3 regions of the Micromonospora sp. NPDC049047 genome follow, and region 2 is predicted to be linked to each of the others. Evidence: predicted binding sites of a transcription regulator. Region 2 holds the regulator's gene; each other region holds the start of a gene.
What was found. Region 2 encodes HrcA, which represses chaperone genes, less so after heat shock. Its sites were predicted from a motif close to GGTTNGCACNCTCNNNNNGAGNGTGCNAACC; they were not measured.
Positions count from the first base shown of each region.

Region 1: a site for HrcA is predicted at 3,620-3,650, ahead of groL (chaperonin GroEL). Genes of this name have one in related genera too.
Region 3: a site for HrcA is predicted at 5,117-5,147, ahead of groES (co-chaperone GroES). Genes of this name have one in related genera too.

Region 1 covers NZ_JBEZEY010000009.1:61,067-70,867, reverse strand. The annotation lists gene AB0B86_RS16450 (S8 family serine peptidase) at 1-380, shown strand, start outside; gene AB0B86_RS16445 (GNAT family N-acetyltransferase) at 481-1,419, shown strand; gene AB0B86_RS16440 (hypothetical protein) at 1,498-1,746, shown strand; gene groL (chaperonin GroEL) at 1,803-3,425, opposite strand; gene AB0B86_RS16430 (hypothetical protein) at 3,698-4,825, opposite strand; gene AB0B86_RS16425 (cold-shock protein) at 4,921-5,124, opposite strand; gene AB0B86_RS16420 (GNAT family N-acetyltransferase) at 5,434-5,964, shown strand; gene paaN (phenylacetic acid degradation protein PaaN) at 6,048-7,721, opposite strand; gene AB0B86_RS16410 (GNAT family N-acetyltransferase) at 7,772-8,791, opposite strand; gene thrC (threonine synthase) at 9,200-9,801, opposite strand, start outside.
Region 2 covers NZ_JBEZEY010000006.1:79,024-88,824, forward strand. The annotation lists gene AB0B86_RS11940 (enoyl-CoA hydratase-related protein) at 1-261, opposite strand, end outside; gene hemW (radical SAM family heme chaperone HemW) at 281-1,504, shown strand; gene AB0B86_RS11950 (DUF4870 domain-containing protein) at 1,570-2,211, opposite strand; gene hrcA (heat-inducible transcriptional repressor HrcA) at 2,378-3,400, shown strand; gene dnaJ (molecular chaperone DnaJ) at 3,476-4,621, shown strand; gene AB0B86_RS11965 (16S rRNA (uracil(1498)-N(3))-methyltransferase) at 4,623-5,357, shown strand; gene ppk2 (polyphosphate kinase 2) at 5,362-6,273, opposite strand; gene AB0B86_RS11975 (SDR family oxidoreductase) at 6,346-7,107, opposite strand; gene AB0B86_RS11980 (histidine triad nucleotide-binding protein) at 7,246-7,605, shown strand; gene AB0B86_RS11985 (serine hydrolase domain-containing protein) at 7,670-9,067, shown strand; gene AB0B86_RS11990 (PhoH family protein) at 9,199-9,801, shown strand, end outside.
Region 3 covers NZ_JBEZEY010000014.1:50,908-60,708, forward strand. The annotation lists gene AB0B86_RS21700 (hypothetical protein) at 41-625, shown strand; gene AB0B86_RS21705 (hypothetical protein) at 713-1,105, opposite strand; gene AB0B86_RS21710 (molybdopterin-dependent oxidoreductase) at 1,193-2,836, opposite strand; gene groL (chaperonin GroEL) at 2,961-4,598, opposite strand; gene groES (co-chaperone GroES) at 4,669-4,983, opposite strand; gene AB0B86_RS21725 (helix-turn-helix transcriptional regulator) at 5,318-6,118, shown strand; gene AB0B86_RS21730 (DUF397 domain-containing protein) at 6,109-6,297, shown strand; gene AB0B86_RS21735 (methyltransferase domain-containing protein) at 6,533-7,729, shown strand; gene ybaK (Cys-tRNA(Pro) deacylase) at 7,740-8,219, shown strand; gene AB0B86_RS21745 (substrate-binding domain-containing protein) at 8,400-9,485, shown strand; gene AB0B86_RS21750 (ATP-binding cassette domain-containing protein) at 9,601-9,801, shown strand, end outside.

The sequences.
Region 1 (9,801 bases), on a different contig from region 2:
CAGTGGGCGCGGTGGACGCGCAGGGCCGGGTCGCGGAGTTCTCCTCGCGCGGCCCGGCGCCGGGTGGCCCGGGTAAGCCGGACGTGCTGGCCCCGGGCGTGGGGGTGGTCTCGGCGATGCCGGGCGGCACGTACGCGGCGCTCGACGGCACCTCGATGGCGACCCCACAGGTGGCGGGGGTGGTGGCGCTGATGTGGTCGGCGAACCCGACGCTTGTCGGCGACGTGGACCGCACCCGGCAGATCCTGCGGGACACCGCCACGGCGGCCACCCCGACCTACCGCTCCAGCAACCCGTCCGACGCCTGCGGCGCTCCGTCGAACATCACCGGCGCCGGCCAGGTCGACGCCTACGCCGCCGTTCGCGCCGCCCAGCGTTAGACAAGGGCACGTTGCTGACGCCTCGCGTACCGGAAGGACCCTTTACCGACACCACGGGCGGGAGCGCGGATCAGCAGACGGTGATCTAGGGTCGGCGACCATGGACGCCGAGATCACCGTCACTGAACTGACTCCCGACCTGGCCCCCACCGTGGCGCGACTCTGCGAACAGGCTCTCGACCTGCCCGAGGACGCCGCCGAGGCGGCCCCCATCGTGGACGTGCTCTGGCCCCGGGCTGCCGCTGCGGGCCGGCCGGCGGTGGGGCTTGGCGCGTACCGGGGTGCGGACCTGGTCGGGGTGCTGCTCTGCTCGGTGTCGTCGACCGAACCGGGGATCGGGCACGTGGACCTGGTCGCGGTCCTGCCGGCGCACCGCCGCCGGGGCGTCGGCCGGGCGCTGGTGCGGCGGGCCGAACAGGTGCTGGCCGAGCGCGGGGTGACCGAGGTGCTGCTGGTCGGCAACCCGCCGTACTACGCGTGGCCGGGCATCGACGTTCGCTACACGCCGGCGGTCTGCGCCGCCCGCAGTCTGGGCTACCAGCAGGACCGGACGGCCTGGAACATGACAGCCGACCTGTCCTACGACGGGTCGCCGGCACTGCGGTCCACCGAGGCGGCCGAGCGGCGGCTGGCCGATCAGGGCGTCACCGTACGCCGGGCGGAGCTGGCGGACCTGCCGGCGTTGACCGCGTTCGCCCGGTCCACCTTCGGTGGCACCTGGGACGGCGAGCTGGCCGGGTCGGTGGGGCGGGACACTGCCGGCTGTCACCTGGCGGAGCGGGACGGCGAGGTGCTGGGTTTCGCCGCGTACGGGTCGTCCCGGCCGAGCTGGTTCGGGCCGATGGGCACCGCCCCGGCCGCCGAGGGGTCGGGCATCGGTGGCGTCCTGTTGCGGCGCTGCCTGCGGGACCTGCAGGCGGCGGGGCTGACCCGGGCGGAGATCGGCTGGGTGGGGCCGGTGCCGTTCTACTCCGGCAGCGCGGGTGCCCGGATCGAGCGGGTCTTCTTCCTGTACCGGAAAACGCTGACGCAGGGCTAACCAGGGCAAAAAGGGCATTGATTCATTCGCCCGCGTCGGCCATCGATGCCCCCTACCGTCTTGGTAGAGGAGGCAGCCATGACCACGGATGACGACCAGACCGAGGACGGCCCGCCGATCACCTGGAAACCGGTCGGCGAACTCCCCGGCCAACTGCCGTTCGACAGGCTCGACTACGGCGACGCCGAGCAACTGGCGGAGATGACCACCGACGACGAGTCGGTGGCCGCCGAGGAGCCACGGGAGATGGTGGACGCGCCGATCCAACTGCTTCCGCCGTACAGCCGGGCGCAGAAGCGGCGCAACCAGCGACCACTGCCCACCTGACGACGAACGGGGCGGACCGCGTCAGCGGCCCGCCCCGTTCGGTGTCGGAACTGGACTCAGAAGTCCATGTCCCCGCCACCCGGGCCAGCCGGGGCAGCCGGGGTCTTCTCCGGCTTGTCCGCGACGACGGCCTCGGTGGTGAGGAACAGCGCCGCGATGGACGCGGCGTTCTGCAGCGCCGAGCGCGTCACCTTGGCCGGGTCGATGATGCCCGCAGCCAGCAGGTCGACGTACTCGCCGTTGGCGGCGTTGAGGCCGTGACCCGCTTCGAGGTTACGGACCTTCTCCACCACGACGCCGCCCTCGAGGCCGGCGTTGACGGCGATCTGCCGCAGCGGGGCGTCCAGCGCGACCTTGACGATGTTCGCACCGGTCGCCTCGTCGCCGACCAGGTCGAGCTTGTCGAAGGCGGTCTTGCCGGCCTGGACCAGCGCGACGCCACCACCCGGGACGATGCCCTCCTCGACGGCGGCCTTCGCGTTGCGAACGGCGTCCTCGATGCGGTGCTTGCGCTCCTTGAGCTCGACCTCGGTGGCCGCGCCGACCTTGATGACCGCAACGCCGCCGGCCAGCTTGGCCAACCGCTCCTGCAGCTTCTCCCGGTCGTAGTCGGAGTCGCTCTTGTCGATCTCGGCCCGGATCTGGTTGACCCGGCCCTGGATCTGCTCGGCGTCACCGGCACCGTCGACGATGGTGGTCTCGTCCTTGGTCACCACGACCTTGCGGGCGCGGCCCAGCATGTCGAGGCTGGCGGCGTCGAGCTTGAGGCCGACCTCCTCGCTGATGACCTGGCCACCGGCGAGGATGGCGATGTCGGTCAGCATGGCCTTGCGGCGGTCACCGAAGCCCGGCGCCTTGACGGCGACCGACTTGAAGGTGCCACGGACCTTGTTGACCACCAGGGTGGCGAGAGCCTCGCCCTCCAGGTCCTCGGCGATGATCAGCAGCGGCTTGCCCGACTGCATGACCTTCTCCAGGATCGGGAGCAGGTCCTTCACCGACGAGATCTTGCTGTTGGCGATCAGGATGTACGGGTCGTCGAAGACGGCCTCCATACGCTCCGGGTCGGTCATGAAGTAGGCCGAGATGTAGCCCTTGTCGAAGCGCATACCCTCGGTGAGCTCCAGCTCCAGCCCGAAGGTGTTGCTCTCCTCGACGGTGATGACGCCTTCCTTGCCGACCTTGTCCATCGCCTCGGCGATGATCTCGCCGACGGTGCTGTCGCCAGCGGAGATGGAGGCGGTGGAGGCGATCTGCTCCTTGGTCTCGACGTCCTTGGCGAGCTTGGACAGCTCCTCCGAGACGCTCGCGACAGCGGCCTCGATGCCCCGCTTCAGGGCCATCGGGTTGGCGCCGGCGGCCACGTTGCGCAGGCCCTCGCGAACCAGGGCCTGGGCCAGGACGGTCGCCGTCGTCGTGCCGTCACCGGCAACGTCGTCGGTCTTCTTGGCGACCTCCTTGACCAGCTCAGCGCCGATCTTCTCGTACGGGTCCTCGAGCTCGATCTCCTTGGCGATGCTCACACCATCGTTGGTGATGGTGGGGGCACCCCACTTCTTCTCGAGCACGACGTTGCGGCCCTTGGGGCCGAGGGTCACCTTTACGGCGTCGGCGAGCTGGTTCATGCCCCGCTCGAGGCCGCGGCGCGCCTCTTCGTCGAACGCGATCATCTTGGCCATACGGCGTTGTCCTCCTGGACACTCACGGGCCACCCGAGATGTGTGCCTCGAATGGGCCGCCTGGTGTACGCACCTTGGGACGTCGCCACCTGGCGACGACGACGTCCTTCGGCCGGGCCGGATAGCCCGCGACGACCGGCCATGTGCCGCCCCGGCGTCTCCACGCCGGTGCAACCTGGCCCCACCGTCCCGACCATTGGCACTCACGGTATGCGAGTGCCAATGACTTGTTTAGCACTCTCCCCTGCCGAGTGCAAGCACGATGGGGCCGCTCAGCCGAGTTCGGCGGCCAGTCCGGCGCTGTTCACCGGCGCCTCATGGGCGCGCTGCTCGACGTACGTCACAAGCAGACCGAGCAGCTGGGCCAGGTGGGCCGGCAGGGCCAGCGTGGCGGTGACCGCGATCACCGCCACCACCCCGATCGCGGAGCCGGGCGACGCGAAGGGTTCGTCGCCGAACGCCGCGGTGCCCACCCCCTCCAGGCCGCCGGAGATCACGTTGACGATGATGATCGCCAGGCCCACCAGGGCCACCCGACCCAACATGAGGCCGAGCCGGTCGTGGAACATCCGGAACGACCTGCCGATCGGGTCCTGGCGTTCGAAGAGATAGACCGGGCCCGCCATGCTCAGCGCGAACGTCAGGTAGATGCCCGGCAGCACGCAGCAGCAGAACCCGATGCCGACGAGCACGCTGATCAGCAGGGTCCACCCCCACAGCCCGAGGGCCCGACGCAGGCCGTAGCGCAGTGCGGAGTCCAGGCTGCCCGGCTGACCGGACGCCTGCTGCGTGATCACCCAACTGCCCGCGGCCCACCCGACCGCCTGCACCAGCCCGACAAGCAGACTGCCGCCGATCAGCGCCCCGAGAAGGCCCGCCAGATCGACTGCGAAATTGTCAGGCAGTGCGGGAGCCGACGCCGACCCGGACGGGACGGCCCAATCGGCCGGCGGTTCGAGGCCCAGGGAGATCACCGAGAGCACGGCCGCCGGTAGCACCTGGGTGAGCAGCATGATGGGCACCAACTGCCGCCAACCCCGGCGCAGCGCTCCCGCACACCTGCTGAACCAGCCCGCCAGGCCGGCGCCGGGCGGAGTGACAAGGGGATCGTTCGGGTCGAGCCCGTAACCCGGCGGATACCAGCCGACCGGCGCCGCCGGGTACCACTGCTGGGCGGCGTAGGGACCCGCCCCGGGCGGGTAGCCGCCGGTGGGCGGGAACGTCCAACCCTGCGGCGCCGGGTCCCAGCCGGGCGGCGGGCCAGTCGGTGGTACGCCCGGCTGCGACGGGGCCGGTGGCTCCCCGGCCGAGCCGGAACCGCCGAACGGGACGGTCGGATCGGACGAGCCCGGCTCCCCCGGCCCAGAGGGTGGGGTGGGCGGGGGCGGCTGGTCGGTCATGAACGCTCCTCAGCATCGGCTGGAACGGCCACGATCTTCCCGGTTGTCCGCCGATGCCGCAGCCCCGCCGCGCGGGGCCGATCGAGGAGGAGAGCTCAGGCGACGACGCGTACGTGCTCGGCCTGCGGGCCCTTCTGACCCTGGCCGATCTCAAACTCCACCCGCTGACCGTCGTCAAGCGCCTTGTAGCCGTCCATCTCGATCGCGGAGAAGTGAACGAACACGTCCTGACCGCCGTCGACGGCGATGAAGCCATAGCCCTTTTCGGAGTTGAACCACTTCACGGTGCCCTGTGCCACGGTGTACTTCCCCCACTCTGCGCGGTGTCGCCTGACCTGGCGCACGGCACTGCCGGACGCCCACCGGCCACCACCTCAGCGATCGATGACGACCATTGAAAAAGGTGACCGAAATCGCACGCTACACGAGGAGTGAGCGCCGCGCACGGCCACAAATCGGGCGCATTCCGGGGTACGCCGACCGCGCTTGTCGGTCCGGTTTTTCGACGCGCCGGATCCAGGCCGACGCGCTTCCCGGGCACCGGGCCGACCGGCCGACGGGGCCGGCGCTGCCGTAACGGCCACCGCCCCTGTGGTAGGCATGCGGGCATGACCACCGATACGGGCGCGACAGCCCTGCGGCAGGCGGAGATCCGCCGGGTCCGGCCGGAGGACGCCGCCCGAATGCGGGCCCTGCGCCTGGAGATGCTCGCCGACGCACCGTTGGCCTTCCTGGAGACCCTGGCGGACGCGGCGGCCCGGCCGCACACCGAATTCGCCGCCCGGGTCGCGTACACCTCGGCCGGCCCCGGCAACGCGCAGTTCATCGCCGACCCGGGCGGCCGGCTCGTCGGACACGCCGGTGGCACTGTCTCCCCGCACGAACCCGGGCTCACGGTGATCTACGCGGTCTACATCACGCCGGCCTGGCGGGGGCGCGGCCTGCTCGGTGAACTGATCGACGGGGTGGCCGCCTGGTCACGCGCCTGCGGCCGACCGGACCTGCTGCTTGAGGTGGTGGTCGGCAACGACCGCGCCTACCGCGCCTACAAACGGCTGGGCTTCACCGACACCGGCGTGCGCGTCCCCCACCCCACCATCCCGGCCCTGACCGAGCTGCAGATGCGCCGATCGGCCTGACCCGAGGGATCCCCGGGGCGCGACACGGGACGCGTTTCCGGGGGCAACGAGGAACGGTGCTGCCCCCGGAAATCCGCCAGAGATCAGGCGTGGCGTCGAGACTGGACGATGCGGAAGCGGTTGGCCACGTACGCCCCGTCGGTGAGCGCGGCGTTGGCCGCCGCGTTGGCGCCACTGCCGTGGAAGTCGGAGAACGCCGCCGACTGGTTCACGAAGACCCCGCCGGTGAGGTTGCCGGACAGGTGCACCCCGACCTCGACCGCCACCGCCTCGGTGGCGTCCAGCACCGCCTCGTCGGTCGAGTAGACCCCGGCGGTGAGCGCACCCTTCTCGCCGACCGTGCGGCGCAGCAACTCCAGGCTGTGCGCTGTGGAGTCGGTCGCGATGGCGAACGAGATCGGCCCGAACCACTCCCGGCCGTACGTCTCCTCGTCGTCAGCGGTCAGCTTCACGATCGTCGGGGTACGCACCACAGCGTCGGCGTACACCGGGTGGGTCACCGCCCGCGACTCCAGCACCGGCTCGCCGACCTTGGTGACCTCGGCCAGCCGCTCCAGCACCCCGTCGTTGACGATGGCGCCGGTCAGCTCGACGCCCCGGGCCGGGTCGGCGGTGAGCTTGCCGACCGCGGCGGCGATCCCGCCGGCCACCTCGTCGAAGCTCTTGTGCCCCTGGTCGGTTTCGATGCCACCGGCCGGGATGAGGATGTTCTGCGAGGTGGTGCACATCTGACCGCTGTACAGGGTGAGCGTGAAGCCGAGATTGCGGCACATGCCGGCGAAGTCGTCGGTGGAGTCGATGACGACGGTGTTCAGGCCGGCCTTCTCGGTGTAGACCGACGCCTGCCGGGCGTGCGTCTCCAGCCAGTCGCCGTACTCGGTGGAGCCGGTGAAGTCGACGATCTTCACCGAGCGGTGCAGGGCCAGGTCGCTGGCGAGCTTCTCACCGGGGGCCTCGGCCGCCAGCATGATCAGGTTCGGGTCGAAGCCAGCCTCGGCCAGCACCTCCCGGGCGTACTTCACGGTGATCGCCAGCGGGAGCACGGCTCGCGGGTGCGGCTTGACGAGCACCGGGTTGCCGGTGACCAGCGAGGCGAACAACCCCGGGTAGGAGTTCCAGGTCGGGAAGGTGTTGCAACCGATCACCAACGCCACCCCGCGCGGCACCACGTGGAACGTCTTGGTCATCCGCAGCGGGTCACCCTTGCCGGCGGCCTTCTCCCAACTGGCAGTGCCCGGATGCCGGGTCATCTCGGCGTACGCGTACGCCAACGCCTCGAGCGCCCGGTCCAGTGCGTGCGCGCCGCCGGCCTGGAAGGCCATCACGAACGCCTGCCCGCTGGTGAACTGCACAGCGTTCGCCAACTCGAAGATGTGCTTGTGCAGCCGGTCCAGAATCTCCAGGCAGACCCCCACCCTCGCCTGCGGGCCGGCGTCACGCCAGGCCGGCAGCGCGGCGGAGGCGGCGTCGACAAGCTCGCCGGGGCCGGCATGCGGGTACCGCACCGCCAGCTCCACCCCGAACGGGCTCGTCTCGGTGGCGACCCGTGCGCCGGTGCCCGGCTGGTCGAGCGGGAAATCACCACCGAGGTACGCCTCGAAGGCGGCCTTACCGTCGGCGGCGGCGGTCTCGCCGTACACCCGGGGGCTGGGAGATTCGGGATAGGCGGACCAGTAGCCCCGCTCCGTGATCGCGGTCAGCGCACGGTTGAGGGTGTCGGCGTGCCTCTCGTACAGGGGATGCGGGGTCTCCGTCATGCCCGCCATCATGCCTGAGTCACCTCGGCGAGCAGTAGCGCCGATACCCGTCAGAGGGTGAGCTGCCAGTCGGTCCAGGCGTCCACCGGGCGGAAGCCGAGCTGCTCGTTGATCGCCACCATGTAGGTGTTGCTTGCCGCGTTCCAGGTGTCGATGACGCGTACCGCCGGTTCGTGGGTGAGCAGGTGGTGCAGGTTCTCGGCCTTGGCGATGAGGCCGAGCCGGTGCCCCCGGTGAGCCGGGTCGACGATGGTGATCTGCTGGTACGCGTGCCAGTCGGCGGAGGCGCTGACGTCCAGCAGCGTCCAGGCGACGATCCGGCCGGACGCCTCGTGTCGCATCCCGAGGTGGTAGCGCCGCCGACCCCTGGCCTCCAGGGCGCGCTCGGTGCCGCGGATGCGTTCGGCGTCCACCTGCTCCGGCTCCCACTGCACGTCACCCATCGGCGCGTCCATCATCAACCGGCCGTCCAGGTAGGCGATGTCCGCGATGTACTCCTGCGGCGTGGCGCCCTGCCAGCAGACCGACCGGTAGCCCTCGGCTCGCGGCCGGGCCTCGGCGAGCGCCGTCCGCAGCGCGACCCGGTCGATGTCGGCGACCACGAGACGGCGGCGCACCTCGGCGAGTGCGGGCTGGGCTCCGGTCGTCGCGGCGAACGCGTCGCCCGCCGCGCTTCGCGCCGGACCGTCGGGCAGCGCGGAGACGGCCATCGCCACGACCCGCTTGCGTCCGTGCTCGCGGAGCAGGCGTACGCCGTACTCGTGCAGTGCCCGACCGACGCCCCGACGCCGCAGCTCCGGATGCACTGTCAGCTCGACCGTGGCGTTGTCGGTGTTGTCGAGCTGCGGCAGGTCCAGCTGGAGGAAACCGGCCGGCGCGCCGTCGAGCCGGGCCAGCGCCCAGAGCGACCGGGTGCCGGGCATCGGCGTGTGGAACAGCGCGTCGAAGCGTCGCCTGCAGAACGGCGGGAAGTCCGGCAGGTCGACCTCGTTGGCCGCCGCGCCGATCCGGTACGCCTCGTCGACCGACGTCCGGTCGGCGCCGTCGAACGACGCGATGGTGATGGTCATGCCGCTGAGCGTGCATCCGGAAAAGCGATCGGGCCAGCGAATTACTCGCTGGCCCGATCGAACGTGGTCGGGAGGGACACTCGCACAACGCCTCCGGCGTTGGGTCGCAAGAACTTCAAAAGTCTTCGGCGAAATGCCCTCCCGCACGGAGCATCTTGCGCCGTCCGGTTCCTGCCGTCAAGTCCGCAGCGGCGGGTTTTCCACACTCACAGCGAAACCTCAGTTACCCGACTGATCCACTCGACCTTTCGGACAACCCCGCCCATCCATCACGCCAACCCGCCCAGCAGACCGTCACCCCGCACGGCGCCATGCGCACCGCCCTTGATCCACTCGGGTTTCATGACAACGGGCGGTCCGGGCCGGGCGGACACCGCGGTTTCCAGGAACCCGAGTGGATCAAACGGGTCAGCCGAGGAGGCCGGCGTCGCGGGCGGCGCGCAGCGAGGGCTTGATGTGGTGGGTCGGTCCGACCTGGCCGGCCACCGCGTCAACGGTCTTCAGACCTTCACCCGTGTTGAACACGACGGTCTCCGCGGTCGGGTCGAGGCGACCTGATTCGACAAGCTTGCGGAGCACCGCCACTGTCACCCCGCCTGCGGTTTCGGCGAAGACGCCCGTGGTGCGGGCCAGATCGCGGATGCCGGCGCGGATCTCGTCGTCGTCGGCGTACTCCATCCAACCGCCGGTGCGGCGGACCGCCTCCAGCGCGTAGACGCCGGCGGCCGGGTCGCCGATGTTCAGCGACTTGGCGATGCCGGTGGGCTTGACCGGGATGATCGTGTCGGTGTCGGCGTGCAGCGCGGTGGCGATGGGGCTACAGCCGGCGGACTGGGCTCCGAAGACCTTCCAACCGCCGGCCGGCGCCTCGACCAGGCCGATCTCCACAAGCTCGGAAAACGCCTTGTCGATCTTGGTGAGCAGCTCGCCGCTGGCCATCGGGATGACCACCTGCGCCGGGATGCGCCAGCCGAGCTGCTCGGCCACCTCGTAGCCGAGGGTCTTGGAAC
Region 2 (9,801 bases):
ACCGAGCATCCCGGCGGGCACTGTGCCGCTGGCGTACGCCGCTGCCGTCTCCTTCAGGTCCGCGCCCGAGCAGAAGACCGGGCCGGTGTGGTCGAGCACGATCACCCGGACCGTCTCGTCGGCGACCGCGTCACCCAGCCCGGCCAGCAGCTGGGTCATCAGGCCGGTGGAGAGCGCGTTGCGGTTGTGCGGGCTGTCCAGGGTGAGGGTGGTCACCCCACGGGCCGTGGCGACCCGCACGAGGACGTCGGGAGAGGTCATGCCGGGCACACTAGTGGCCATGCCCGGCCTCCTTCCAGATGGTGAGACCGTCCCCGTCGACGGATCGCTGCCCGCCACCGCCACCACGGCGGTCGGCGCGCGCGGCTTCGGCGTGTACGTGCACGTGCCGTTCTGCGCCAGCCGCTGCGGCTACTGCGACTTCAACACCTACACGGCCGCCGAGCTGGGCGGCGGTGCCAGCCGCGACGGGTACGCCGACACCGTGCTGGCCGAGCTGGCCCTCGCGGCCCGGGTGCTGGGCGACAGCCCGCCGCCCCGGGTCGACACCGTCTTCGTCGGCGGCGGCACCCCCACCCTGCTCCCCGCCGACGACCTGGCCCGCATCCTCGACGGCATCGACAGCACCTGGGGGCTGGCCGCCGACGCCGAGGTCACCACCGAGGCCAACCCCGAGTCGGTCACCCCGGAATCGTTGAAGCTGCTGCGGGCCGCCGGCTACACCCGGATATCGCTGGGCATGCAGTCCGCCTCCCCGGGGGTGCTGGCGATCCTGGACCGCAAACACAGCGCCGGCCGGGCCACCGCCGCCGCCCTGGAGGCACGCGACGCCGGGTTCGAGCACGTCAACCTGGACCTGATCTACGGCACCCCGGGGGAGCGGGCCGAGGACTTCGCCGCCTCGCTGGAGCAGGTGGTGGCCGCGGGGGTGGACCACGTCAGCGCGTACGCCCTGATCGTCGAGGACGGCACCCGGCTCGCCGCCCGGATGAAGCGCGGCGAGCTGGCGTACCCCAGTGACGACGTGGCGGCGGACCGCTACCTGGCCGCCGAGGCCGCCCTCGACGCGGCCGGGCTCTCCTGGTACGAGGTCTCCAACTGGGCCCGCACCGACGACGCCCGCTGCCGGCACAACCTGCTCTACTGGAGCGGCGCGGACTGGTGGGGGCTCGGGCCGGGCGCGCACAGCCACGTCGGCGGGGTGCGCTGGTGGAACGTCAAACACCCCTCGGCGTACGCCAAGCGGTTGGCCGCTGGTGCGTCTCCCGGCCTGGCCCGGGAGGTGCTCACTGTCGACGAGGCGCACATGGAGGACGTGATGCTGCGGCTGCGGCTCGCCAGTGGCCTGCCGCTGGCGGTGCTCGACGCCGCCGGCCGGGCCGGCGCCGAGCGGGCGCTCGCCGACGGTCTGCTGGCCGCCGACGAGTACGCGGCCGGTCGGGCAGTGCTCACCCTGCGCGGGCGGCTGCTCGCCGACGCGGTAGTGCGCGACCTGCTGCCCTGAGCCAGCCCCGCCGCCCCGGAGCGGGGCAGCGGGGCACCGACCGGCCGGGGGAGCGGCCGGCCGGGTCACTTGATGAAGTTGACCGACATCGGGTAGCGGTAGAGCTGGCCCTCGTTGGCCTTGATGCCGGCGACGATGCCGAACACGGTGCCGAGGATGACGGCCGCTCCGACCCCGAGGAAGCCGATCAGGATGCAGGACAGCACCCAGCCGACCAGGCCGACGATCGACCAGAGGAGCTGGAAGTTGAGCGCCGCCGTAGCGTGCGAGCGCGTCGTGGGGGACTGGTTGCCCCGCGCCAGCAACGCCACAAGCGGGCCGATCCAGCCCAGCACCCCGGCGCTGAGGATCATCCCGGCGGCACCGCCGAAGTGCGCGACGAGCGCCCAGGTCTTGTCCTCGTTGCTGGCGAAACCGCCGCCGGGGCCGCCGTAGGCGCCGCCGGTCGGATATCCGCCACCCGGGTAGCCACCGGGCGGGTAGCCCCCGGGCGGTGGGTAGCCACCTGCCGGTGGGTAGCCGCCCGACGGCGGTTGGTCACCGGCAGGCGGCGGATAGCCACCGGCCGGGGGATAGCCGCCCGGGCCAGGCGCCCCGGACAGTGGTGCGGTGGGTGGCTCGGCCGACGGGTACGAGCCGGGAGAGGTCGGCTCGGGCGGGTAGTTACCAGGGTCACCCGCGCCGGGAGGGCGAGGAGGTTCAGTCATGCGTGTCACGGTAGGTGCCCGTGGCAACGCCGCACCAGTGGACGTTCGTTGATCATCGCGCCGGCGGGTACACCGACGTAGACTGGCACTCGTTACAGTCGAGTGCCAGGACGGCCCGACCGGGGCCACGGCACCGGCGGCCGACGTGCGACAGGAGGTGCGGAGGATGGGTCTCGACGACCGGAAACTCGCAGTGCTCCGCGCGATCGTCGAAGACTACGTCTCCACCCAGGAGCCGGTCGGCAGCAAGGCGCTTGTCGAGCGGCACCAGCTCGGGGTCTCCCCGGCCACGGTCCGCAACGACATGGCCGTGCTGGAGGAGGAGGGCTACATCCGGCAGCCGCACACAAGTGCCGGCCGGGTGCCCACCGACCGCGGCTACCGACTCTTCGTCGACAGGTTGTCCCGGGTCAAGCCGCTCAGCCCGGCGGAACGCCGGGCCATCGAGCGCTTCCTGGTCGGCGCTGTCGACCTCGACGACGTGGTGCACCGCACGGTGCGACTGCTCGCCCAGCTGACCCGGCAGGTGGCCGTCGTGCAGTACCCGAGCCTGGCCCGCTCCTCGGTGCGGCACCTGGAGTTGGTGCCGATCTCCACCACCCGGCTGATGCTCGTCATGATCGCGGACACCGGGCGGGTCGAGCAACGACTTGTGGAGCTGCCCGCTCCGGTGCCGGCCGACGACGTCATCGACCTGCGCCGGCTGGCAAACGAAAAGCTCGCCGGCGCGCGGCTGTCCGACACGCCGCCGTTGGTGCAGGCGCTCGTCGAGGAGGTGCCGGCCGAGTTGCGTCCGGCGATGACCACGCTCTCCACGGTGCTCCTGGAGACGCTCGTCGAGCGGCACGAGGAACGCATCGCGCTGGCCGGCACCGCGAACCTCACCCGCGGCGGCCTGCTCGACTTCCAGGGTTCGCTGCGTCCGATCCTGGAGGCGCTGGAAGAGGAGGTGGTGCTCCTCAAGCTCATCGGCGAGACCGAGCCGAGCACGACCCGGGTGCTGATCGGCGACGAGAACGAGTTCGACAACCTGCGGGCCGCCTCGGTGGTCAGCACCGGGTACGGCCCGGGCGCCACGATCGTCGGTGGCCTGGGGGTGCTGGGGCCGACCCGGATGGACTACCCCGGCACCATCGCCACGGTGCGCGCCGTGGCACGCTACGTGGGCGAGTTGCTGGCCCAGAACTGACCAGTCAGGGCCGACGGCCGGCTGATCGCCGCCGGATCGGCGCAACGCGAGACGAACATGAGGACACGGAACGCAGTGGCCAGGGACTACTACGGCATCCTCGGTGTGAGCCGGGAAGCCTCCGATGACGAGATCAAGCGCGCCTACCGCAAGCTGGCACGCCAGTTCCACCCGGACGTCAATCCGGACCCGGAGGCTCAGGAGAAGTTCAAGGACATCAACGCCGCGTACGAGGTCCTCTCGGACGACCGGAAGCGGCAGATCGTCGACCTGGGTGGCGACCCGCTCGCCCCGGGCGGCGGTGGTGCCGGCGGCCCCGGTGGCCCCGGCGGCGCCGGCCCGTTCGTCGGTTTCCAGGACATCATGGACGCGTTCTTCGGCGGTGCGGGCGGCAACGCCCGCGGCCCTCGACCGCGGACCCGGCCCGGTGCCGACGCGATCCTGCGTCTCGAACTCGACCTGCACGAGACGGCTTTCGGCGTCGAAGCCCCGATCACCGTCGACACCGCGGTGCTCTGCACCACCTGCTCCGGCGCCGGCACGGCCGCCGGCACCCACCTGGCGACCTGCGAGGCGTGCGCCGGTCGGGGCGAGGTGCAGTCGGTGCAGCGCACCTTCCTCGGCCAGGTGGTCTCCGCCCGGCCGTGCACCGTGTGCCAGGGCTACGGCACCACCATCCCGCACCCCTGCCCCACCTGCGCCGGCGACGGCCGGGTGCGCACCCGCCGCTCGCTGACCGTCAAGATCCCAGCCGGCGTCGAGGACGGCATGCGGATCCGGCTGGCCCAGCAGGGCGAGGTCGGCCCGGGTGGCGGCACCGCCGGTGACCTCTACGTGGAGATCCACGAGCGGCCGCACGACGTCTACTCCCGCAAGGGTGACGACCTGCACTGCCGGGTCACCGTGCCGATGACCGCGGCGGCGCTGGGCACCCGGCTGACCATCAAGACCCTGGACAGCGAGGAGACCGTCGACGTCAAGGCCGGCACCCAACCGGCCAGCACACTGCGACTACGCGCCCGGGGCGTGCCGCACCTGCGCGGCACCGGCCGGGGCGACCTCTACGTGCACCTGGACGTGCGGACGCCGACCAAGCTCGACCCGGACCAGGAGAAGATGCTGCGCGACTTCGCCAAGACCCGCGGTGAGGAGGTCGCCGAGTTGTCCAAGCAGGGCGGCTTCTTCTCCCGGATGCGCGACGCGTTCAACGGGCACGCCTGAGGTGTCCGCGCCGCTGTTCCTGGTCGAGGCGCTGCCCACCGGTGACGCGTTGACCCTGGCGGGTCCGGAGGGGCACCACGCGGCCACCGTGCAGCGGCTGCGCGTCGGTGAGGAGCTGCTGCTCGCCGACGGTCGGGGCGGCACGGCCGCCGCAGTGGTCACCGCCGTCGGCCGGGGCAGCCTGGAGGTGGCCGTCACCTCCCGGGGGTACGCGGACGCGCCCGTCCCCCGGCTCGTGGTGGTGCAGGGCATCGCCAAGGGCGACCGGGGTGAGCTGGCCGTGCAGGCGATGACCGAGGTCGGGGTGGACGAGATCGTGCCCTGGGCGGCGTCCCGCTCGGTCACCCAGTGGCGCGGCGACCGGGGCGTACGGGCCAGGGAAAAGTGGTTGGCCACCGCCCGGGAGGCCGCCAAGCAGGCCCGCCGGCCGTGGTTGCCGGTGGTGGCCGGCGCGCCCGACGAGTCCACCGCCACCGTCGCCCGTCGGATCGGCGGCGCCGCCGCGGGGTTCGTGCTGCACGAGGAGGCCGACGAGCGGCTGACCACCGCCGACCTGCCGACCACCGGTGAGGTCGTCCTGGTGGTCGGCCCGGAGGGCGGCATCGCCCCGGCCGAGTTGACAGCGTTCCGCGAGGCCGGCGGTCGGCCGGTGCGGCTCGGCCCGTCGGTCCTGCGTACCTCGACCGCCGGGGTGGCGGCGCTCAGCGTGCTCGCCACCCGCCTCGGCCGCTGGTGACCGTTCAGGGCCGCGGGAACACCGGCACGACCTCCTCCTCCGGCCCCAGGTCCAGCCCGGCCGGCCCGATGATCTGCGGGTCCGGTGTGCCGACCACAGCGGGGTCCTTGCCGGTGTAGTCGAAGCGGTGCAGCACGTGCCGCATCGCCTCGACGCGGGCCCGCTTCTTGTCGTTGCTCTTCACCACCGTCCATGGCGCGTCCGCGGTGTCGGTCCAGAAGAACATCGCCTCCTTGGCCTCGGTGTACTCGTCCCACCGGTCGAGTGAGGCGATGTCCATCGGGGACAGTTTCCACTGTCGGACCGGGTCGACCTGGCGGATCGCGAACCGGGTGCGCTGCTCGTTCTGGGAGACGGAGAACCAGAACTTGACCAACCGGATGCCCGAGCGCACCAGCATCCGTTCCAGCTCCGGGGCCTGCCGCAGGAATTCCAGGTACTCCTTGCGGGAGCAGAAGCCCATCACCCGTTCGACGCCGGCCCGGTTGTACCACGATCTGTCGAACAGCACGATCTCACCGGCGGCCGGCAGATGCGCCAGCCAGCGCTGGAAGTACCACTGGCCAGCCTCCCGCTCGTCCGGCTTGGCCAGCGCCACCACTGACGCGCCGCGCGGGTTGAGGTGCTCCATGAACCGCTTGATGGTGCCGCCCTTGCCGGCGGCGTCCCGACCCTCGAAGAGGATCACCAGGCGCTCGCCGGACTCCTTGATCCAGTCCTGGAGCTTGAGCAGCTCGATCTGCAGCAGCCGCTTGTCGCGGTCGTACTCGTCGCGGTCCATCCGCTCGGCGTACGGATAGTCCTCCCGCCAGGTCTGCACCGGCGTGCCGTCCGGGCGCAGCAGGACGGGGTCGTCGTCGTGGCCATCGGCCACCCGGTAGTCGGCGGTGAGGTCAAGCAGCGCGGGTTCGGCCATGTCGGAGACCTTTACCCGCCCGTGTGCCGCCAGCCACCTGATCGACCAGGTGATCTGCCGCCGGGTGCGGGATCAGCTGCGCAGGTAGGAGGCGCCGTTGAGGTCGACGATCGTGCCGGAGGCCCACTCGGCCTGCGGCGAGGCGAGCCAGTGCACGGCGGCGGCGATCTCCTCCGGTTGGCCCACCCGGTCGAACGGGCTCTGCGCCCGGATCGCCGCACCCTCCGCACCGCGCAGGTACTCGGTGACCATGTCGGTCGCCACGAAGCCCGGCGCGACGGTGGCGACAGCGATGCCGTACGGGGCGAGCGCCACGGCGAGGGACTGGCCCAGCGCGTTCAGCCCCGCCTTGCTGGCGCCGTACGCCGGCTGGTGCGGCTCGCCCCGGAACGCGCCCCGGGACGAGACGTTGACGATCCGCCCGCCGCGTTCCCGCATGTGCTGCGCCGCGCACCAGATGACGTTGCCGGCACCGGTCAGGTTGGTCGCCAGCACCTGTTGCCAACGCTGCTGCCACTGCTCGTACGAGGCGCCGAAGATCGGGTGCGGGTCGTCCCGGTCGCCGTACGTCCCGGCGTTGTTGACAAGCACGTCCAACCCGCCGAGCAGTTCGGCGGCCCGGTCGACCATGGTCCGGACCGCAGCCGGGTCGGTGAGGTCGGCGCGGACCACCACGTGCCCGGTGCCGGGCAGTTGCGTGCGCAGCTCCTCGGCCGCGTCGGCCGAGTCGCGGTGGTGGATCGCCACCCGGTCACCACCGGCCGCGAACGCCGTCGCCACCGCCCGGCCGATCCCGCGTGAGGCCCCGGTCACCAGTACCGCCCGATCCGTCATGCCGGCCATCCTGCCCCAGCCCCGACCGAGGTGTCGGAAGGGCCCCTTCCGACTACCGCAGGCGTTCACGGGGGCCCTTGCGAACAGGCCCATGCTGCGCCGGAGCGCCCCCGGCCCGTTAGTCCTTACACTGCCCCGATGGGATCCGACTGCCTGTTCTGCCGCATCGTCGCCGGGGAGATCCCGGCCACCGTGGTCCGGGAGACCGACACCACGCTCGCGTTCCGTGACATCGACCCGAAGGCGCCGGTGCACGTCCTTGTCATTCCGAAGGAGCACTACGCCGACGTCGCGACGCTCGCCCAGGGTGACCCGGCGCTGGCCGCCGACGTGCTGGCGACGTCCGCCGCGGTGGCCGAGGACGAGGGCCTGCTCGGCGACGGCTTCCGGTTGATGTTCAACACCGGCGCGTACGGCGGGCAGGAAGTGTTCCACGTGCACGCGCACCTGCTCGGTGGCGCGCCGCTCGGCCCGATGCTCGCCCGGAACCTGGCGTGAGCGGGCGGACCGGACGGCTCGGCGTGGCACTACCGCGCCGCGTGCGGCGACGTGGAGCGGTGGCGTGAGCGCGGGTCCGGGGTTCGACGCCCGGCTGGACGAGCGCCTGGGTCGGCTGGTCCGCCGGGTGCAGGCCGACGCCCGGGTGCCCGCGGTGTCGGCGGCGCTGCACCGGGCCGACCGACCGCTGTGGAGCTGCACCGTCGGCGCGACCGGCACCGACAGCCCGTTGCAACCGGGCACCCAGTTCCGGATCGGCTCGGTCACCAAGACGTTCACCGCGGTGCTGGTCCTGCAGTGCCGCGACGACGGGCTGCTGGACCTGGACGGTCCGGTGGGCCGGCACCTGGACCTCCCCGCCCACGGCGAACTGACCGTCCGCCGGTTGTTGTCGCACACCGCTGGCCTGCAACGCGAGCCGTTCGGTGATGTCTGGGACAGCCTGCGCGCGCCGGACGACGACCAACTGGTGGCCGAGCTGGACCGGGCCGAGCGGGTGCTGCCGACGGCCCGGCGGTTCCACTACTCCAACCTCGGCATGGCCGTGCTCGGTCAACTTGTCGCCCGGCTGCGCGGCGAGAGTTGGGCGCAGTCGCTCGCCGACCGGGTCCTGACCCCGCTGGGGCTGGCCGACACCGGCGTGACCCCTCGGCCGACGGCGGCCACCGGGTTCCTGGTCGACGCGTACTCCGACGAGGCACACCCGGAGCCGCCCACCGACTTCGGCGCTGTGGGCCCGGCCGCCCAGCTCTGGAGCACCGCCACCGACATGGCCCGCTGGGCCGCCTTCCTCGCCGACCCGGCCGCCCTGGACCCGGCCGGCGCGGTCCTCGCCCCCAGCACGCTCGACGAGATGCGCTGGCCGGTGACCACCACCGACGAGACCCTCTGGGGCGCGGGCTTCGGTCTCGGGCTGATCCTCATCCCGCAGGGCGAACGCGTGGTGCACGTGGGGCACGACGGGGCGATGCCCGGTTTCCTCGCCGCCGTGTACGGCCGGCGCGGAGGTGACGGCACGGCCGGCGCGATGGGTGCCGCGGTGCTCGGCTCCTCCGGGACGGCGACCGAGGTGCTCGATTTGCCGCACCGGCTGCTCGCGGAGGCGGTCGAGCACGACCCGGCCGAGGTCGAGCCGTGGCAGCCCGGCCCGCCAGCTCCGGCGGCCCTGCGGGGAGTGCTCGGCCGGTGGTGGGGCGAGGGCTTCGAGTACGTCTTCTCCTGGCACGACGGCACCCTGCGGGCGCGCGGGGCCGGCGACCCGGCCGGACGTCCGCCGGCGATCTTCACAGCACTGCCGGACCAGCCGGACGTGTTCCGCACGGTCTCCGGGCGGGAGGCCGGTGAGCTGCTGCGGCTGACCCGGGACGAGGCCGGCGCGGTGGTCCGGATGCACTGGGCGACGTACCGGTTCACCCGTCACCAGGAGACCTTCGACAGGTACGACTTCCGGACCGGGAGTTGATCGCGGCCAGCGGAAATGGGCGCGGTGCGGCCCACGTTCAACAGATACGATGGGTGTAACGTCCGCACGCCGTGCCAGCAGGGCCGGCGCCGAGATCGAGAGCAGGTGCGCAGGGCCCTTCGGCCCAACCTATGACCGGCACCCCACCTCCCGGCCCGCCCCGGGTGCAGACCAGGATCACCGTGCCCGACCCGAAGATCATGGTCAATCTGCTCGGCGCAGGCGACGAGATTCTCCGGCTCGTCGAACGCTCGGTCAGCAGTGACGTGCACGTTCGCGGCAACGAGATCACCATCACCGGTGACCCCGCGGACAACGCCCTCGCCGAGCGGGTCTTCAGTGAGCTGCTCGAACTCATCGAGAAAGGCGAGACCCTGACCACTGACGCCGTCCGGCGTACCGTCGGCATGCTCGAGCAGGGCAGCGCCGAGCGGCCCGCCGAGGTTCTGACGCTCAACATCCTCTCCCGTCGCGGGCGCACCATCCGCCCCAAGACGCTCGGCCAGAAGCGTTACGTCGACGCGATCGACTCGAACACCATCGTCTTCGGCATCGGCCCGGCCGGCACCGGTAAGACCTACCTGGCGATGGCGAAGGCCGTCCAGGCGTTGCAGGCCAAGCAGGTCAACCGGATCATCCTGACCCGGCCGGCGGTGGAGGCGGGGGAGCGACTGGGCTTCCTGCCCGGCACGCTCAACGACAAGATCGACCCGTACCTGCGCCCGCTCTACGAC
Region 3 (9,801 bases), on a different contig from region 2:
CCCTCAGGCGGGTGTCCTTACCCCCGAAGGAGCTACCCCCATGAACACGATCTTCCGTAACAGCGTGCTGTCCGTTGCTGGTCTCGCGTTCGCCGGTGGTGTGTTCGCCGGCCCGATCGCCGCCCACACCAACGCCGTGGACGCCAAGCCGGTCGCGGTAGCGGTGCAGGCCGACAAGCCGGACCCCGCCAAGCTGATCCCGCACGGCACCCAGGGCAACCAGTCCCACATCGACCTGAACGACGAGCAGACCGCCAACGTCAAGGCGATCATCGCCGCCACGAAGAAGGCCGGTCTGCCGGAGCGGGCCGCCGTGATCTCGATCGCGACGAGCCTGCAGGAGTCGAAGCTGGAAAACCTGGGTCACCTCGGTGACATGAACGACCACGACTCGCTGGGCCTGTTCCAGCAGCGCCCGAGTTCGGGTTGGGGTACGCCGGAGCAGATCACCGACCCCGAGTACTCGACGACGGCGTTCCTCAAGGGCCTGCGTCAGGTTGACGGGTGGCAGGACATGCCGCTGACCGTGGCCGCGCAGACCGTGCAGGTCTCGGCGTACCCGGACGCGTACGCCCAGTGGGAGCAGCAGGCTGCCGACCTGGTCGGCCAGTACTGGAACAGCTGACCCACCGCACGACCCGACCGTTGGCCGGCACCCCACCCGGGTGCCGGCCAGCGGCGTCTTCGGCTGGTCCGCGGCTGGATGCGCGACTCAGCGGGTAACCCCGAGCCGCCCGGATCGGTGACGCTGGGACATCCGACGGGCAGCGTTGGTGGCCAACGCCCCGGCGATCAGCGCGGTCAGCACCCCGACCAGTTGGATGAACTGTCCGGTCGCCACGTCGGCTCCGTGCCGCCCGAGCAGGTTGTCCACCCCGGTCGGGCTGATCAGGAACCCGACGGTCACGAACAGACCCAGCAGCGCGCCCACCGCGGGCGACCAGCGCCACGGTACGAACGCGACGAAGACGGCGCCAGCCAGCAGGATGATCATCCCGGGCGGTACCGCTATGGGGAACTCGACTCCGGCAGCCCACAGCATGGCGATGCCCGCGGCGCCGACGACGAGGCCGGCGATGGTGAAGGTCCGTGCGGTAACAGTCATGACTTCACCCTGTCCCGATACGGTCCGGCCCACGTCCGCCCGGCGACGTCATCGCGGATACGGCAGGCTGCGTACGCCGGCCGCGGGTCAGCGGACGGTGACGGTGACCGTGTGCCAGCCGGTCGCACCGTCCGGGGCGACGTCCTGCGTACGCTCGGTCTGGGTTTCGCCTGTCGCGTCCGTCGCCCGGACCTGGAGCCGGTGCTCGCCCGGCGTGGCGTCCCAGCGCCAGGACCACTGCACCCAGGTGTCCACCGACACGGTCGGGGCCAGTTGGGCCTGCTGCCAGTCGCCGCCGTCGACGCGTACCTCGACCCGGCTGATGCCCCGATGCTGGGCCCAGGCCACCCCGGCGACGGTTACCGGGCCGGCGGTCAGCCGGTTACGACTGCGGGGGGCGTCGATCCGCGACTGGGTCTTGATCGGCCCCTGGGCGGACCAGCCGCGCGGCACCCAGTACGCGTCGAAGTCGGCGAACCGGGTCAGTTCCAGCTCGGTCACCCACTTGCAGGCCGACACGTAACCGTAGAGGCCGGGCACCACCATCCGGACCGGGAAGCCGTGCTCGACAGGCAGTGGCTCGCCGTTCATGCCGACCGCCAACAGCGCGTCCCGCCCGTCGCGCAGCGCGGCGGTGGGGGTGCCGCAGGTCCAGCCGTCCACCGACCGGCCGACGACCTGGTCGGCGTCGGCGTCCGGGTCGACCTCGTCAAGCAACTCCCGCAGGGGTACGCCGAGCCAGCGGGCGTTGCCGATCAGGTCCCCGCCCACCTCGTTGGAGACACAGGCCAGCGTGACGTACCGCTCGACAAGTGGACGGGCCAGCAGATCCGCGTAGCTGTAGGTGCGCTCGGTACCGACCCGCCCGTGGATACGCAGCCGCCAGGTGTCCGGATCCACCTGGGGCACCACGAGCGCCGTGTCGATCCGGTAGAACCCGAAGTTCGGGGTGACGTACGGCGCGAGTTGGGCGAGTGCCAGGTCCGCGCCGGCTGGCACGGCCGGTGCGGGGGCCACCGGCGCGGGCAGTCGGATCGCGTCCCGGGCGGCGGACACTCCGCGCCGACCGGCCAGCCACCGGCCACCCAGACCGGCTACCGCGGCGGTGCCGAGCAGTGCTCCGCTGGCGGTGAGGAACCGCCGTCGAGAATCGGGGTCGACCTCCGCGGGACCGGCCGGCCCGGCCGGGGTCACCGGCACGGGCGCGGGCGCGGCGGGCGTCACCGGCACGGGCGGCGTGGGCGTGGTCGGGGCGGATGGCGTGCTCGGGGCGGGGGGTGACCAGGGCCAGGGGTTCAGCTCGAACGGGCCGGCGATGAACAACCAGAGCACCAGGGCACCCAGCCCGGCACCGACAAGCGAGGGCAACGCGTCGGCCGCGTCCGCACCGGAGCGGGTCACGGCGGCGGCCACGCCGATGGCACCGAACGCGGCGATGCCGGCGAGGCCGAATGCCAGCCGGCGGGCCGCCAGCATGCCGAACAGTGCGGCGAACGCTCCGAGCAGCAGGCCGGTGCCGACCAGCAGTGCGATCTTGTCGGCGGTGCCGAAGAGGTCGATGGCGAACTGCTTGAGCGACTCGGGGACGGCGTCGACGACCACCCCGCCGACCGCTACCACTGGCGCGGACCGGGGGCCGGTCAGCACCGCCACCGGCTCGGCGATTCCGATCGCGACGGCGGCGGCGGTCACTCCGGCCAGCGCGGCGTACCGCCGCGACGTGCTGCTCATCGGCCCAGTGTGCGCGATCATCCTGCCCGGTAGCCAACAACGTCAGCGTTCGGTAAGGACCTGAGCAGACGAACGGGGCACGCCGTCGTCCGACGGCGTGCCCCGCAACGGGTGTCGCTACCGGTCAGAAGCCCGGGCCGTGCTGGTGGCCGTGGCCGTGACCGCCACCGGCGGCGGCCGGCTCGGCCTGCTCCGGCTTCTCGACCACGAGGCTCTCCGTGGTGAGCAGCAGACCGGCGATCGAGGCGGCGTTGGTGACCGCGTTGCGGGTCACCTTCACCGGGTCGATGATGCCGGCCTTGACCAGGTCGACGTACTCGCCCTTGGCGGCGTCGAGGCCGTTGCCCCAGTCCAGGTCGGCGACCTTCTGCGTCACCACGTAACCGTCGTGGCCGGCGTTCTGGGCGATCCAGCGCAGCGGCTCGACGAGCGCCTTGCGGACGACCGAGACGCCTACCTTCTCGTCACCGGTGAAGCCCAGGTCGTCGTCGAGCACCGAGAGGATCTGCACCAGGGCGGCGCCGCCGCCGGGCACGGTGCCCTCCTCGACCGCAGCCTTGGTCGCCGCGATGGCGTCCTCGATGCGGTGCTTGCGCTCCTTCATCTCGACCTCGGTGGCCGCGCCAGCCTTGATGACGGCGATGCCACCGGAGAGCTTCGCCAGCCGCTCGGCCAGCTTCTCCCGGTCCCAGTCGGAGTCGGAGGCCTCGATCTCCTTGCGGATCTGGGCCACCCGGTCGGCGACATCGGCCTTCTGGCCGCCGCCGTCGACGATCGTGGTGTTCTCCTTGTCGACCACGATGCGCCGAGCGGTGCCGAGCACCTCCAGGCCAACCTGGTCGATCTTGTAGCCCAGCTCCGGGGCGACCAGCTCGGCGCCCGTGGAGATCGCGATGTCCTGGAGCATCGCCTTGCGCCGGTCACCGAAGCCCGGGGCCTTGACCGCGCAGACCTTGAGGGTCTTGCGCAGCGAGTTGACCACCAGGGTGGAGAGCGCCTGGCCGTCCACGTCCTCGGCGATGATCAGCAGGGGCTTGCTGTTCTGCAGGACCTTCTCCAGCAGCGGCAGCAGCTCCTCGATCGCCGAGATCTTCTGGGTGGTGACCAGGATGTACGCGTCCTCAAGGACGGACTCCTGGCTCTCCAGGTCGGTGACGAAGTTCGGCGAGATGAAGCCCTTGTCGAACTGGAGACCCTCGGTCACGTCCAGCTCGGTGGTGAGCATGGAGCCTTCCTCGACGGTGATGACACCGTCGCGGCCGACCCGCTCCATCGCCTCGGCGATCAGGTCGCCGATGGTGGCGTCCTGCGCGGAGATCGTCGCCACGTTCGCGATCGACTCCTTGCTGGTGACCTCGGCGGCACGGCCGAGCAGCGCCTCGGAGACCTTGGTGGCCGCCGCGTCGATGCCCCGCTTGAGGCCGGCCGGGTTGGTCCCGGCGGTCACGTTGCGCAGGCCCTCGCGGACCATCGCCTGGGCGAGCACTGTCGCGGTGGTGGTGCCGTCGCCGGCGACGTCGTTGGTCTTGGTCGCCACCTCCTTGACCAGCTGCGCGCCAAGGTTCTCGTACGGGTTGGTGAGCTCGATCTCCTTGGCGATGGTCACACCATCGTTGGTGATCGTCGGCGCACCGAATTTCTTGTCCAGGACGACGTTGCGCCCGCGCGGGCCGAGGGTGACCTTGACCGCGTCAGCGAGGGCGTTGACACCGTGCTCCAGCAGGTGCCGGGCGTCGTCCGAGAAGCTCAGGATCTTCGCCATAAATGTCCCTTCGAAGCGCCATTGCCCCGGCCCGGCGAGCCGGACCGGGGCAGTGACACTGATCGGTTGCTTACTTCTCGATGACCGCGAGGACGTCGCGGGCGGAGAGCACCAGGTACTCCTCGCCGGCGTACTTGACCTCGGTGCCGCCGTACTTCGAGTAAAGGACGGTGTCGCCGACCTGCACGTCAACCGGAACCCGGTTGCCGTTGTCGTCGACGCGCCCCGGGCCCACAGCGAGGACGGTGCCCTCCTGCGGCTTCTCCTTGGCGGTGTCGGGGATCACGATGCCCGACGCCGTGGTGGTCTCAGCCTCGTTCGCCTGGACCACGATGCGGTCCTCGAGCGGCTTGATCGCAACCTTGGTCGCGGTAGTCACGGGCATACCCTCCTGGGGTACTGGTTTCGTTGCTGGCCGGCGGGGCCGACCAGCGTCAATCTGCCTCATGCCACCGGGCGGGGCCGTCGTCGCGGGTGCCGGTCCGCCTGGCGTGCGCACCCGGGTCGCGAGACCCGGAAGCTGGCACCCTCAGGGTGAGAGTGCTAATCGCAGGTTATTCCGTGGCTAGCACTCCGTCAAGGAGAGTGCCAACGCGCCGCTGTCCGTGTCGCCACAGTTCCGCCAGTCGTTACCGCAACACGCCGGTAGCGCCTCGTCCCGGCGTGGCCGTCTCCCTACCGTCGGTTGCCATCACCGGAAGCTGCGGAAAGGGAGCCGAGTGTCCCGGATACCCACCCTGACGTTCCTGCTCGAACAGCTACGCCGCGCACGCCAGGCGCGCGGGCTCAGCCAGGAGGAGCTGGGCAAACTGGTCAACTACTCATCGTCGTACGTGAGTGCGGTCGAGACCGGCCAGAACCCGGTCAAGCCGGATTACGTCGCCCGCGTCGACTCGACCCTGGACACCGGTGGTCTCTTCGTCGGCATGCTGGAGCTGATCCGCTTCCACGCCGCGCCCGACTGGTTCCGCCCCTGGGAGGACAACGAGCGGGAGGCCGCGGCGCTGCGCTGGTACGACCCGGCCGTGATTCCCGGCCTGTTGCAAACCGAGGGGTACGCGCGGGCGATGCTCGGAGTGGGCGGCGAGCTGACCGCCGAGCAGGTCGAGACGCGGGTGGTGACCCGGCTCGCCCGGCAGGCCGTGCTGACCGCCGACCCTCGTCCGCACCTCGTCGCGGTGCTGGAGGAGCACACGCTGCGCCGGCAGCTCGGCGACCGGAAGATCATGCGCGAGCAGCTACAGCACCTGCTGACGGTGAGCAACGAGCCGAACGTGCAGGTCCGGGTCGTGCCGGCCGACGCTCCCTGGCACGTCGGGCTCAACGGGCCGTTCATCCTGGCCCGGCTCGGCAACGGGGCCGAGCTGGCCCACCTGGACAACCAGCTCCGGGGGCAGACAGTGGACGGCCCGAACGACGTTGCCGCCCTGGAGCGCCACTGGGAGACTGTGACCGGCGAAGCGCTGCCATGCCGGCAGTCCGCCCGGCTGATCGAGGAAGTGGTGCAGACATGGACCTGACCCACGCCACCTGGCGCAAGTCCTCCCGCAGCAACAGCAACGGCGGCGCGTGCGTCGAGGTCGCCGACAACCTGCCCGGCATGGTCGCCGTGCGCGACAGCAAGGACCCGGCCGGGCCGGCACTCACCTTCACCCCGGCGAGCTGGCGAGCCTTCATCACCGCCACCCCGACCGGCTGACACCACACCCGACACCGGCCGCACCCCCGCCAGATGCAGCCGGCCGACACCAACATCCCCGCCCGACGCGGCCGGCCGACACCAACACCCCGCCCGACGCAGCCGGCGACACCAACATCCCCGCCGACACCCGCCCCGGTGCCCGCAGGCGTTCACCGCGGCAGAGCCGGCCGCCCGGAGCCGGCCGACTGGCACCACCGTCCCGGCGGCCGAGCCGGGCCGGGACAATGGCCGGGTGGATCTCGATCAGCTGGCGGCGCTGCGTACCCCCGAGGGGTCGGCGGCGCTCACCGCGGCGGCCGAGCTGGCCGGCGGTGATCCGCTGACCGCGGCGTCGGCGCTGCGCGCGGCCGGGGTGCCGCCGACGCTGGCCGCGGCGGCGCTCACCCAGGCCGAGCTGCGGCACCGGGCGGTCGGCAAGTTCGGTCCGGCCGCCGCTGCCATGTTCCTCACCCGCCCCGGGCTGGAGCAGGCCACCCGCCGGGTGGTCGCCGACCATCGGGCCGCCCGGCTGCACGCGGCAGGTGTGCGCACCCTTGGCGATCTGGGCTGCGGCCTCGGCGCGGACGCGCTGGCCGCCGCCCGCGCCGGCATCCGGGTGTACGGGGTGGAAGCCGACCCGGTGACCGCCGCGATGGCCGCCGCCAACGCGGAGGCGGCCGGACTGGCCGAGCTGTTCACCGTCGAGTGCGGGGATGCCACAGCGTTCGACGTCTCCCGGGTCGACGGGGTGTTCTGCGACCCGGCCCGCCGCGCCAGCGGCACCGGGCGACGGATCTTCGACCCGCGCGCCTACTCGCCACCGTGGGACTTCGTGACAGGGCTGGCGGAGCGGGTGCCGCGCACCGTGGTGAAGGTGGCGCCGGGCCTGGACCACGCGCTCATTCCCGCTGGCGCGGAGGCGGAGTGGGTAGGCGTTGACGGCGACCTGGTGGAGGCCGCGCTCTGGTGCGGCGAGCTGGCGGAGGTGCCGCGCCGCGCGACGCTCTACCGCCAGCAGGGCGTCGAGACCCGTCGCCACCAGCTCACCGGCTCGGGTGCCGACGAGGCACCGGTCGGGCCGCCCCGGCGTTACCTGTACGACCCGGACCCGGCGGTGGTCCGCGCGCACCTCGTCGCCGAACTGGCCGGCGACCTGGACGCCACCCTCGGCGATCCGAGCATCGCCTACCTCTATGCGGACCTGCCGACCCGCACCCCGTACGCGCGCTGCCTGGAGATCACCGACGTGCTGCCGTTCTCGCTCAAGCGCCTGCGGGCGCTGCTGCGGGACCGCCGGGTGGGCCGGGTGGAGATCCTGAAGCGGGGTTCCGCGCTGACGCCGGAGCAGCTTCGGCGGGACCTGCGGCTGGCCGGCGACGAGGCGGCGAGCCTGGTGCTCACCCGGGTCGCCGGCGCACCGACAGTGCTGATCGGTCGGCCGGTCGACTAGCGTCGGCGGGGTGGCAGGACAGGGCACTCCGGCAACGGCACTGTTGGTCAAGCGCGGCGTGGCGCACCGCACCCACCCCTACCGGGTGGACCCGGACGCCCCGAACTACGGCGCGCTGGTGGCGGTGGCGCTGGGCGTGCCACCGGAGCGCGTGTTCAAGTCGTTGGTGACCGCTGTCGACGGCGCGTTGACAGTGGCTGTCGTGCCGGTCACCGGCGAACTGGATCTGAAGGCGCTCGCGACGGCGGTCGGCGGCAAGCGGGCGGCGCTTGCCGACCGGGCCGTGGCCGAACGGGCCACCGGCTACGTACGCGGTGGGATCAGCCCGCTCGGGCAGCGCAAGCGACTGCCCACCGTGCTGGACGAGTCCGCGCTGGAATTCCCGACGATCTACGTCTCGGCTGGTCGGCGCGGTCTGCAACTGGAACTGGCAGCGGCGGATCTGATGGCGCTCACCGACGCCCGCACCGCCCCGTTGCAGACCCGCTGACGACTCTCGTTACGTCGATCCCACCGTGGGATACCCAGGGAGTAACAGTCGCGTTGCTGAATTGTTATCGCTCCCAACAAACTTGGCACCTGCGCGGTCTTGTGGAGGCGGTGTGACCCGAAATACGTTGCCGGACACAACAAAAACAACACCTCCCCCACCCCCGAAAGGACCCTGCACATGCGTAAGGGGATCCTCACCATCGCCGCCGTGGGCCTGCTCACGACCGGCGGCTTGACCGCCTGTGGCGACGACTCCGGCGACAAGGCCGCCTCCGCCAAGACTCCCAAGATCGGCGTGATCCTCCCGGACAGCAAGTCCTCGGCCCGGTGGGAGACCGCGGACCGTCGGTTCCTGGAAGAGGCGTTCAAGGCCGCCGGCGTCCAGTACGACATTCAGAACGCCCAGAACGACAAGACCGCCTTCCAGACCATCGCCGACCAGATGATCACCGGTGGCGTCACCGCCCTGATGATCGTCAACCTGGACTCCGGCACCGGTAAGGCCGTTCTCGACAAGGCCAAGTCGCAGGGCGTCGCCACCATCGACTACGACCGACTCACCCTCGGCGGCTCCGCCCAGTACTACGTCAGCTTCGACAACGAGAACGTCGGCAAGCTCCAGGGCGAGGGCCTGACGAAGTGCCTGACCGAGAAGGGCGTCAAGAACCCGGTCGTGGCGTACCTCAACGGCTCCCCCACCGACAACAACGCCACCCTGTTCAAGGCCGGCTACGACTCGGTACTCAAGCCGAAGTTCGACAGCAAGGAATACGTCAAGGGCCCCGAGGACGCCGTGCCGGCGTGGGACAACGCCCAGGCCGCGACGATCTTCGAGCAGCAGCTCACCAAGGCCAACGGCAAGATCGACGGCGTGCTGGCCGCCAACGACGGTCTCGGCAACGCGGCCATCTCGATCCTGAAGAAGAACAAGCTCAACGGCAAGGTGCCGGTGACCGGGCAGGACGCCAGCACCGAGGGCCTGCAGAACATCCTCGCCGGTGACCAGTGCATGACCGTCTACAAGGCCGTCCGGGAAGAGGCCAAGGCCGCCTCCGACCTGGCCATCGCGCTCGCCAAGGGCGAGAAGAAGGACACCGGCCAGTCGGTGAAGGACGGTGACCGGGACGTCCCCTCGGTGCTGCTCACCCCGAAGGCCATCTACAAGGACACCGTCAAGGACGTCATCGCCGACGGCTACGTGACCAAGGAGACGGTCTGCACCGCGGCGTACGCCAAGTTCTGCGGCGAAGCCGGCATCAGCTGACCCACGCCGCAGTACCCGCCGCGACGACAACCGCCGCCCGGCACGGGAGCACCTCTCCCGTGCCGGGCGGCGCCCGCCGGACGGGCCCCGACACTCCCTTAAGAAGGAGACCCCCGTGTCCGCGACCCCCCTGCTGGAACTCCGCGGGATCGACAAGAGCTTCGGTCCCGTCCAGGTGCTCCGCGACGTCGCCCTGACCGTCCACCCGGGCGAAGTGACAGCGCTTGTCGGCGACAACGGCGCCGGCAAGTCGACCCTGGTGAAGTGCATCAGCGGCATCCACCCCACCGACTCCGGCGAGTTCCTGTTCAACGGT